Regions from separate parts of the Eubacterium sp. BIOML-A2 genome, predicted to be linked through region 1. Evidence: riboswitches for the same ligand, from Rfam matches in the RefSeq annotation. Region 1 holds a riboswitch; the other holds the start of a gene.
The links. Region 1 has a riboswitch for cobalamin ahead of GKG43_RS08655 (energy-coupling factor ABC transporter permease). Riboswitches for the same ligand answer to the same signal wherever they lie in the genome.

Region 1 (4,368 bases):
ATGTTCAGGATTCCAAAGGAAATTTCCTGGTACACGCTTGCCGAAAACAGCTGATTATCCGGATCCTGAAAGACAATACCGACCCTGCTTCTAAGGTCCAGCAATCCCTTTTTGGAGTAATCCACCGGCTTTCCTTCAAATAGAACCATTCCCTTATCCGGCTTATATATCCCATTGCAGCATAGAAAAAAAGTGGACTTTCCGCAGCCGTTTGCACCCATGAATGCCACCTTTTTCCCCCTTTTTATTTTCAGGCTCACGCCGTTTAGGGAGTGCGGGCCTCCTTCTTCATATGCGTAGTGGACATCTCTCGCCTCTATTATGACATCCTGTTCCTCTGTATTCATAAGAATCTCCTCCATATTGTCAGTGCAAGCAGGATCAGTTCAAACACTGCGATTGCAGCGACTTCTTTTTTTCTGGCCGGATGATGTTCCGCAAGTACTCTGATCCTGCCGTCGTAACACCTGGATTCCATGGCATCATACAATGCATTGGATCTCTTAAATGCGCGGAGCAGCAGGCCCGCCCCCATCTTTCCGAAGGAACTCACCGAGGTTCGCAGATCTTTGTTGCCCAGCCTGGACTTCTGTGACACCATCATGGCGGAAGCAGTCTCCATGAGCACAAAGATGAACCGGTAGATCAGAAGCATGAGTTCCGTCAATATCTCAGGGCAGTGCAGTTTTGCCAGCACGTCCAGAATATCTGTCATTGTCGTATTGAGAGATAAAAAGTACAGGCAGGACACACTCGCCATGGCCGTCGCAATTAGCTGTATCCCGAATAGAAGGGAATGAAAACTCCCTGTGATAAAAAAGCTGCCCACTGGAATTGCATAAGCATCCAGTGGGACTTTTGAGATATTGACTATAATCGCAAGTGTACTCAATATCAGGAATGTAAAAGGCACCGCCAGCAGCTTTGCGTATTGCCCCGCCGCTATGCGTCCTTTTTTCACGGTCAGGTATGAATTGACTGCAAACACCGCGCCTGCAACGATGAGTGAGCGGCTGACTACACAGAACAGCAGAGTTATCATGGAAAATGCAAACTTTTCACCCGCATTTACGTATCTTAATCTGGAGCGATAACAGAGCTTATCTACTACAATCATGCCGCCCTCCTTCCCGGAAGCTTATTCCTCTTTATTCCATCTTTTTCTGCCATTTTTTTCTTTCTACGAATCGTCCCATCACAAAAGCGATGATGCCAACCCCGATCCCTGTCTGGATACAAAAGATCAGGCTTTCTACCTCGCCCGGCAGTTCGCCGCCCAGTGCAGTCTCCAGCACCGGTGTAAACCATGGGGTGTATTCCCCCTGAATCTCTTCTATCATAACGCTCCCCGCGTCATCAGAGCCGCCGAACTCAGCGCCTTTCTTCGCGAACAGGGGCACAATTGCAATTAATACAGCTGCGATCAGAAGAATAATGACTGTTTTTGTATTTTTACTCATCCTATTTTGCCTCCTTTAAAAATCCGATTGACTTGAGTTCCGGTTTTGCATAAGATTCCAGGCCGATGACGATGATAACCGTAAGGATGCCTTCGATGACTGCCAGCGGAAGCTGGGTCGGTGCAAATACACCCAGGAATTTAACAGCAGATGCCGCAACACCTCCGGCCTCGGATGGGTAAGCGAGTGCAAGCTGGATGCTGGTCACACAGTATGTAAAGATATCGCCCAGAAAAGCCGCCAGAAAAACGGATACTTTTCGGTTCACATTCATTTTTTTACAGAGCTGAAAGATTCCAAATGACAGAAGCGGTCCCGCTATCGCCATGGAAAATGTGTTTGCCCCCAGTGTTGTCAATCCGCCGTGTGCCAGCAGAATCGCCTGGAACAAAAGCACGATGATTCCCAGTACGCTGACTGCCGCCGGGCCAAACAGGATTGCCCCCAGCCCTGTGCCCGTCATATGGGAACAGCTTCCCGTCACGGACGGGATTTTCAGGGAAGAAATCACGAAAATAAACGCCCCCGCCATTGCAATCAGTGTGATGGTTTTTCTGTTTTCTTTTAATCTTTTTTTCAGGGAAATCAGGCCGGCAACCAGGAATGGGACACAGATAACACCCCAGGCAATACAGTATTTAACCGGAAGGTACCCTTCCATAATGTGCATTGCATTCACAGCCGGTGTGACGGCAAACATCAGCGCGAACGCGATGGCTGCCTTGAGTAAGAATTTTTCTTTTTTTGACATATTTCTCTCTCCTTTTTTGTGATATGTTGTCTTGAAATACCCCCAGGTATACCACAAAATCGTATGAGATCTGCGGCATAACACCCGGTCATATCCCCGTAACCATTCAGATCCATTTAAAAGCGGGTTTTCTGACTCAGGCATCAACACGGTATTCCGCCTTCCCATGAGAATTCTCACAGTGACATCATGGATACCATTCCACCTTTACAGCAACGGGTATTGTGCAGGATTCCCACCTGCTTCCCCTGCGGCCGTCCGCTGCAGATTCTATACTGCACTTGGACAGCTTACCTTTAAATTGTATGCCAGACCTGAATTATATACCGAAAGGGTAACATTACCCTTTTGGCTGCTTTTTATCGGAGGTATCTCCCCCTAATACTCGATCCCCCGTCTTGCCCGGATCTCCCGGTCAAAGGGATGTTTGATTTTCCGGATCTCGGAAACATAATCCGCAAGCCCGATCAGCTTTTCGTCCGGATTCCGTCCGGTCAGGACGACTTCCAGTTCCTTGGGTTTCTTTTCCAAAAAGGCCAGCGACTTTGTGTGATCAATGAGGCCATAATGATAGGCGGCCATAAACTCATCGACCACAAGCATATCATACTCTCCGGATACTGCTTTTTCACAAACCGTATCCCACAGCCGTGCATAAGTCTCCTGAGCCTCCGCTTTCTCCGCTTCGGACAGCGTGTTGAAGAATCCAAATGATTTGTCCATATGGAGTACCGTAATTCCCTCCACGGCATCCAGAATCTTAAGCTCTCCGGAGTCCTCATTCTTCAGAAAACGCGAAAAAAGAACCTTCATACCGCTTCCGGCAGCTCTGACAGCAAGCCCTGTTGCGGCAGTCGTCTTCCCTTTTCCATCTCCACAGTAAATATGTATCAGCCCTTTCTTCATGCGCCCACCTCATCCAAAATCTTTTTTATTTTATCATAAATTGTCTGATTATGCAATTTTCACTATCTATCATTGTATATGATTTTCCGTTCTTCCGTTTGTACTTTTTTCTTTTGTTTATGTAATTTTTTAAGAACGAGGGCAAAGGGGTCAGACCCCTCTGAAGAGGGGTCTGACCCCTTTGCCCTCCATATTCAGAATATTCTGAATATAATCCTTTATTTCTTCCACACTGTACCCTGTTTCTGCAGGCCTTCCAATCACTACAAGCGTTACCCCTGTCTCTCTGGCAGCCTCCAGTTTTTCCTCAAATCCCCCCGCTTTGCCTGATTCCTTTGTCACAAAATAGTCTGCTCCTGTGTATTTCAGCATGGCAGTATTTAATTCTTTCGAAAAGGGTCCCTGCATGGCGATGAGATGGGAGCCCTTGAATCCAAGCTCCACGCTCTCTTCCACGGACTCTTTTGTCGAAAGAACCCTGGCAAAACAGCGTTCTTTGTAATGGTCGATCGCTGTGTACAGCCTTAATTCTTTGCTCCCGGTGGAAATGAATATCCGGCCTTCCCGTGTTTTGAGATACTCTACTGCTTCTGCCACGGAATTTACAATTACCATATTGCGGTAAGATCCTGCGCCGCCTGTCCCGCTTTCGTCCCGCAGACAGCGGATATAACCGGCGCCGCTCCCCTTACAGGCATTTTGAATATTCTCCGTGGCCAGGCGCGCAAAGGGATGAGTGGCATCGATCACAAGCCTGATCTGATTCTCCCTGATAAATCCGCAGATAGCCTCTTGATCCATCCGGCCCGTTATGACCCGGATATTTTGAATTCCTTCCACGCATTCCATTCCGTACTCTGTAGCCGTACTGACGAAGGCTGGCGCAGACAGCGTGCCTAAAAATTCAGCCAGCATTCTTCCTTCTGATGTTCCCGCAAACAGCAGAATACTCATTCTTCCGTTCTCCATATTCCTTTTCCTCCGCCTTTTCCGCAGCCTATTTATGTCTGATACTTAGATTTTATTTTAAGTACAACAACTGGCATATCCTGGAAATATTCCGGTTGTGTTTAAACCTCTTTCACAGTATAATATATCACATAGCAAATTGAAACCACAAACATAAGGGAGCTTTTATATGTTTTTTAATCTAATTGGATTTATTCGGAAAGACTTAGACCTAAAAGAAACCTATTTTAAAAGTGCGGAAAATGAAATCGCAAAGAAAAATCTGATCCTGCTTCAAATTTC
Region 2 (4,368 bases), on a different contig from region 1:
CGGGCATTTTATAAATGTACGGCCCTGGAGCAGATTGTTTTGCCGGATAGATTAAGGGAGATCGGCGCAGAGGCTTTTTATCAGAACGCATTGACATCCTTGGAACTGCCGGAGGGACTAATAAAAATTGGGGACAGTGCATTTTTAAAATGCAACAGCCTGCAATATACAAAGATTCCCTCAACTGTAAAAGTAATCGAAAAGTGGGCGTTTCATGGCTGCAACAGGCTGAAAGTGCTTGAGATTGGTCATGATCCCGAAGAGATCGGGCCATGGGTCATCAACCGCAGTGCAAAGATACGATGTAAAAAGGGCGGGGCAGTGGAAAAGTACTGCCGTGATTCAGGGTTTGAAACAGAATATATCTAGGTAAAAAAAGAATTCAGGGGAACAGTCTGAATCGGGAGTGGAATATTATGGTATATGCAAGTCATCTTCTTAAGGATGAAGAGATGAGACAGGTAGTAGAAGCGACTGATGTTGGGATCGAGAGTATTGAGTTCTCCATTTCTGAAAATCTGGACTGCCTGAATGAAAAGATCGTTGAATACATAGAACGGTTAGAATACATAGGTACCAGGAACCTGACACTGCATGGGCCATTTCTGGATTTGAATCCAATGGCATATGACTCCATGGTAAGGGCAGTGACAAAAGCCCGTTTTACGCAGACATATGAGGCTGCGAAGAGACTGGGGGCCAAAAAGATAATTTTCCATACGGGCTTTCTTCCCGGTGTGTATTATCTGACAGACTGGGCAAAACGAATGGCTGAGTTCTGGAATGAATTTATGAAAGGAAAAAGCGGTGTCCAGATTCTTATGGAGAATGTGTATGATAAGGAAATATCGCCGATGATTGAAGTGGAACAGAAGGTTGAATCCCCGGATTTTAAACTGTGCCTGGATATTGGCCATGCACATTGCTATTCGCCCAGATCTTTGAGTGACTGGATTCAGACGTTTGGAGAGCACGCGGGACATGTCCATATCCACGATAACTGTGGGGACAGGGATTCGCACCTGGGGCTGGGACGCGGGAATATACCGATAGACGAGACATTGGAAATGCTTATGGCGTACATGCCGGATGCAGACTATACGATTGAGTGCAGCATAATGGAAGATGTGCTGATGTCCGGCAGGGCAGTGAGCAGCTGCAGGGAGAAAATGCAGTCAGCAATGAAGACCGGGTGATAAATATCGAATATTTTTGCATATCTATCTAGAAAAATTACCAAAGTTATATCTGGAAAATGGTAGTCTGATACAGTCTGTTAATGCTCTGTGAAATTGTGAAAAGTTGCGGAATTTTTTGTGAAAAATGTGAGAAAACCGTGTGAAAAAACAGTGGACTTTTACTAGTTGATACTATATAATGAACTACATAGATTAAATAGATTATTGTTGTTAGTAAGTAATTAAATATATATATTGCGGTGCATTTCCCGGATAATCGGGAAATGATAATAGGGAAACCGGTGCAAAACCGGTACAGTCACCTCTACTGTAACGTGGACGAAGAAACGATATACCATTGGCATTTATATGCTGAGAAGGTGTTTCGGAGGATGAAGCGAAGTCAGAAAACCTGCCGTGATGATTGTTACGATGTATTTCTGGGATGAAGAAATAGTCCGTTTTGTATACTTAAAATATAATATTATAAAAAAGATGAGCTCTTCTATCGGAATGATGGAAGAGCTTTTATTTTTTAGTTATAGGGTATTGGTTTGAAATAAATAGTATAGATACGGAAAAGAACAGAAGAATGCATTACTAAAAGATAGCTAACAGTCAATGCATGAAACGGGATGCTGGCTGTTTCTATAGTACATTTCAAGCCTATGGCTAAAAAGGAGAAACAGGAGGGATTAAAAAGAATGAAACGAAAGAAAAGAACAAGAAGGGGGTTGTCCTGGCTATTGGCGGTGGCAGTGATGATGACCACTGTATTTGCTGGAGGAATGCCGGTTTTGGCAGAAGGAACTGCAGCGGATACGAATATGTTGTCTGAGATCAGCTTTTCTTCTGATCCAAATGAAGAGGGTGAACCTGTCAAACTAATATCAGAGGTTGACCCTGAAACAAAAGAATGCACAGTAGGTGTTGTTGAAGAGTCGGGGACATTGGGCATATGTGCAGTTTTGAAGGAAGAAGCTGCAGGAGCTACAATTGAGGCTAAGTACCAGAATATTTATAACGATAGCGTGACAACAGCAATGACCAGTGGTGAAGAACTGCTGTTAGACAACTTGGTCGAGTATGGCGGGATCAAAGGTGGAGAGGTTCATATCACTGTCACATTAGACGACAAGATAGAAGAATATACAGTACACGTGGTTCGATTAACGCCTCTTATGGAAATTTTGGTAAAAGATGGAGATAATTCATATTTGACCGGCTTTGATGGAAGCAAAACAGAGTACGAGATTACAGTTCCGGGTGGGACAGAATCAGTTGAAGTCAGCCTGGTGGCCATGGTGTGGGGAGATATTGATAATAATGTATACACTGTCAATGGTGAGCCTGCTGTATTAGAAGACGGTGCTTTCTACGCAACACGCCAGGTTCCATTAACGGAAGAAAAAACTACAATTGTCGCCAAAGCAGAAAAGGAAGGGACTGTCGGGAAAGAATATACTCTTAATATCATCAAAGATATTAAAAAAGTCGACCTGACCGTTACAACGAACCCCGCAGATGCCACTGTAACCATTACAGACGATGCCGGAGCGGCAGTCCAGGGAACAGATGGAGTTTACAGTCTGGAGGCCGGAAAAGATTACAACTATACGATCGAAAGAGAAGGATTTGTAACTCAGACAGGGACGGTTAATCTGACTGACTCAGAGACCAAAAACTTCACACTGGAGTCCGCGGAAGCACCGCTTCTCCTGAAAGGTATTGAAGGATATCAGGCTCAAAATGTTGTATTTGACGTACTTACAAAAGAGGCAACGCTGGTATGCGACACATCCACAAACGTTCAATTAAGAGTCAAGCTGCATCAAGGCACGACAGATAAAGACATGAAGGTCGTTTATACTTATACGGATAGCGCAGGCAAGGATGTAAATGTTGAATCTACGGCAAAGAATCAGTATGAGTCTATGGCAGGTGCTATAAAAGATGATGGCACTCCTAATGATATCACCATTACTGCTACAAAAGGCGGGGTAACAGAAGTTTATACCGTGCATATAAAACAGCTCACGATTCTGACAGGCCTGCAGTTGAATTATGAAAATGGAGATACACTGAAATTTGATCCTGCATTTAAAAAAACAACCACAGAGTATAGGGCGAAAGTTCTGAGTGATGTGAATGCGGTTAACATTACAGTTAAGAATCCGGCTGCTGGTAATTCAAAGGTAATGGTTAACGGAACAGAAGTGACCGGCTCAACCTATAAAATGGATTTGGTTAATGGTGAGAATAAGGCTGTTATTAAAGTGGAAAAAGGGGCAGCAGAGCAAACTTCCTATACCGTCATTATCGATAGAGTACAGAAAGTTGAATTATCCGTGCAGGTGAACCCCAAAGATGCATTGTTTACGATCTATGATGAGGAGAATGAGCGTATATGGCCGGAGAATGGCAAGTATAATCTTTTCCCAGGTGACGATTACAGCTATGCAGTAACAAAACTCGGATATGTAGGCCAGTCAGGTATTCTGAATATCAGCCAGTCCGAGACAAAAGAATTTGAACTGAAGAAGGCGGCAGAAATCACGCTTCCTGAACTTGATGCGGATTATCCGGGCTTCCGTTCCGGCCGCGACAATATGTCAGTTGTGGATGCAAAGACTCCCATTACTCCTGATTCCATTGAAGTAAAGTGGGAACGCCAGACGGGGGAATATGTTAAGCCGACTAGCGGAACAACACCGATCATCGTTGACAACAAAGTCTACACACTTTCAGGGAATAAACTTTATGTTCTGGATAAGGAAACAGGAGAGATCCTGAAGACAAGCGAGACAGTAACACCAACCACATTTGGTTTGATGCCTCCTACATACGCTGAGGGAATGCTCTTTGTACCGCTGGGGAATGGTACAATTCAGTGCTTTAATGCAGAAACACTGGAATCCCTTTGGGTTTATGAGGATCCGGCAGGCGGACGGAGCGAGAGTGCAATTCGTTATGATGATGGATATATCTATGTTGGATTCTTTACCACTAAAAAATCAGGTTTCGTTTGTATTTCCGTAACTGATGAAGATCCATCTCAGCAAACGGAAAGAAAGGCAGCAACCTGGAGAGATGACACTCTTGGCAGCTTTTATTGGGATGGCTGCTGGACCAATGAAAATTATGTAATCTTGTGTACCAATAATGGAGTATTAAACTGTATTGATAAGAT

Region 2: another riboswitch for cobalamin. It lies ahead of GKG43_RS13950 (cadherin-like beta sandwich domain-containing protein); the one in region 1 lies ahead of GKG43_RS08655 (energy-coupling factor ABC transporter permease).

What each region holds. Positions count from the first base shown of each region.
Region 1 covers NZ_WKZK01000018.1:38,546-42,913, reverse strand. Annotated here, with positions in the region: gene GKG43_RS08670 (ABC transporter ATP-binding protein) at 1-347, opposite strand, end outside; gene cbiQ (cobalt ECF transporter T component CbiQ) at 344-1,117, opposite strand; gene GKG43_RS08660 (cobalt transport protein CbiN) at 1,149-1,460, opposite strand; gene GKG43_RS08655 (energy-coupling factor ABC transporter permease) at 1,462-2,211, opposite strand; cobalamin riboswitch at 2,315-2,511, opposite strand; gene GKG43_RS08650 (cob(I)yrinic acid a,c-diamide adenosyltransferase) at 2,590-3,117, opposite strand; gene cobK (precorrin-6A reductase) at 3,268-4,086, opposite strand; gene GKG43_RS08640 (GGDEF domain-containing protein) at 4,256-4,368, shown strand, end outside.
Region 2 covers NZ_WKZK01000039.1:8,650-13,017, forward strand. Annotated here, with positions in the region: gene GKG43_RS13940 (leucine-rich repeat domain-containing protein) at 1-369, shown strand, start outside; gene GKG43_RS13945 (sugar phosphate isomerase/epimerase family protein) at 417-1,196, shown strand; cobalamin riboswitch at 1,420-1,613, shown strand; gene GKG43_RS13950 (cadherin-like beta sandwich domain-containing protein) at 1,883-4,368, shown strand, end outside.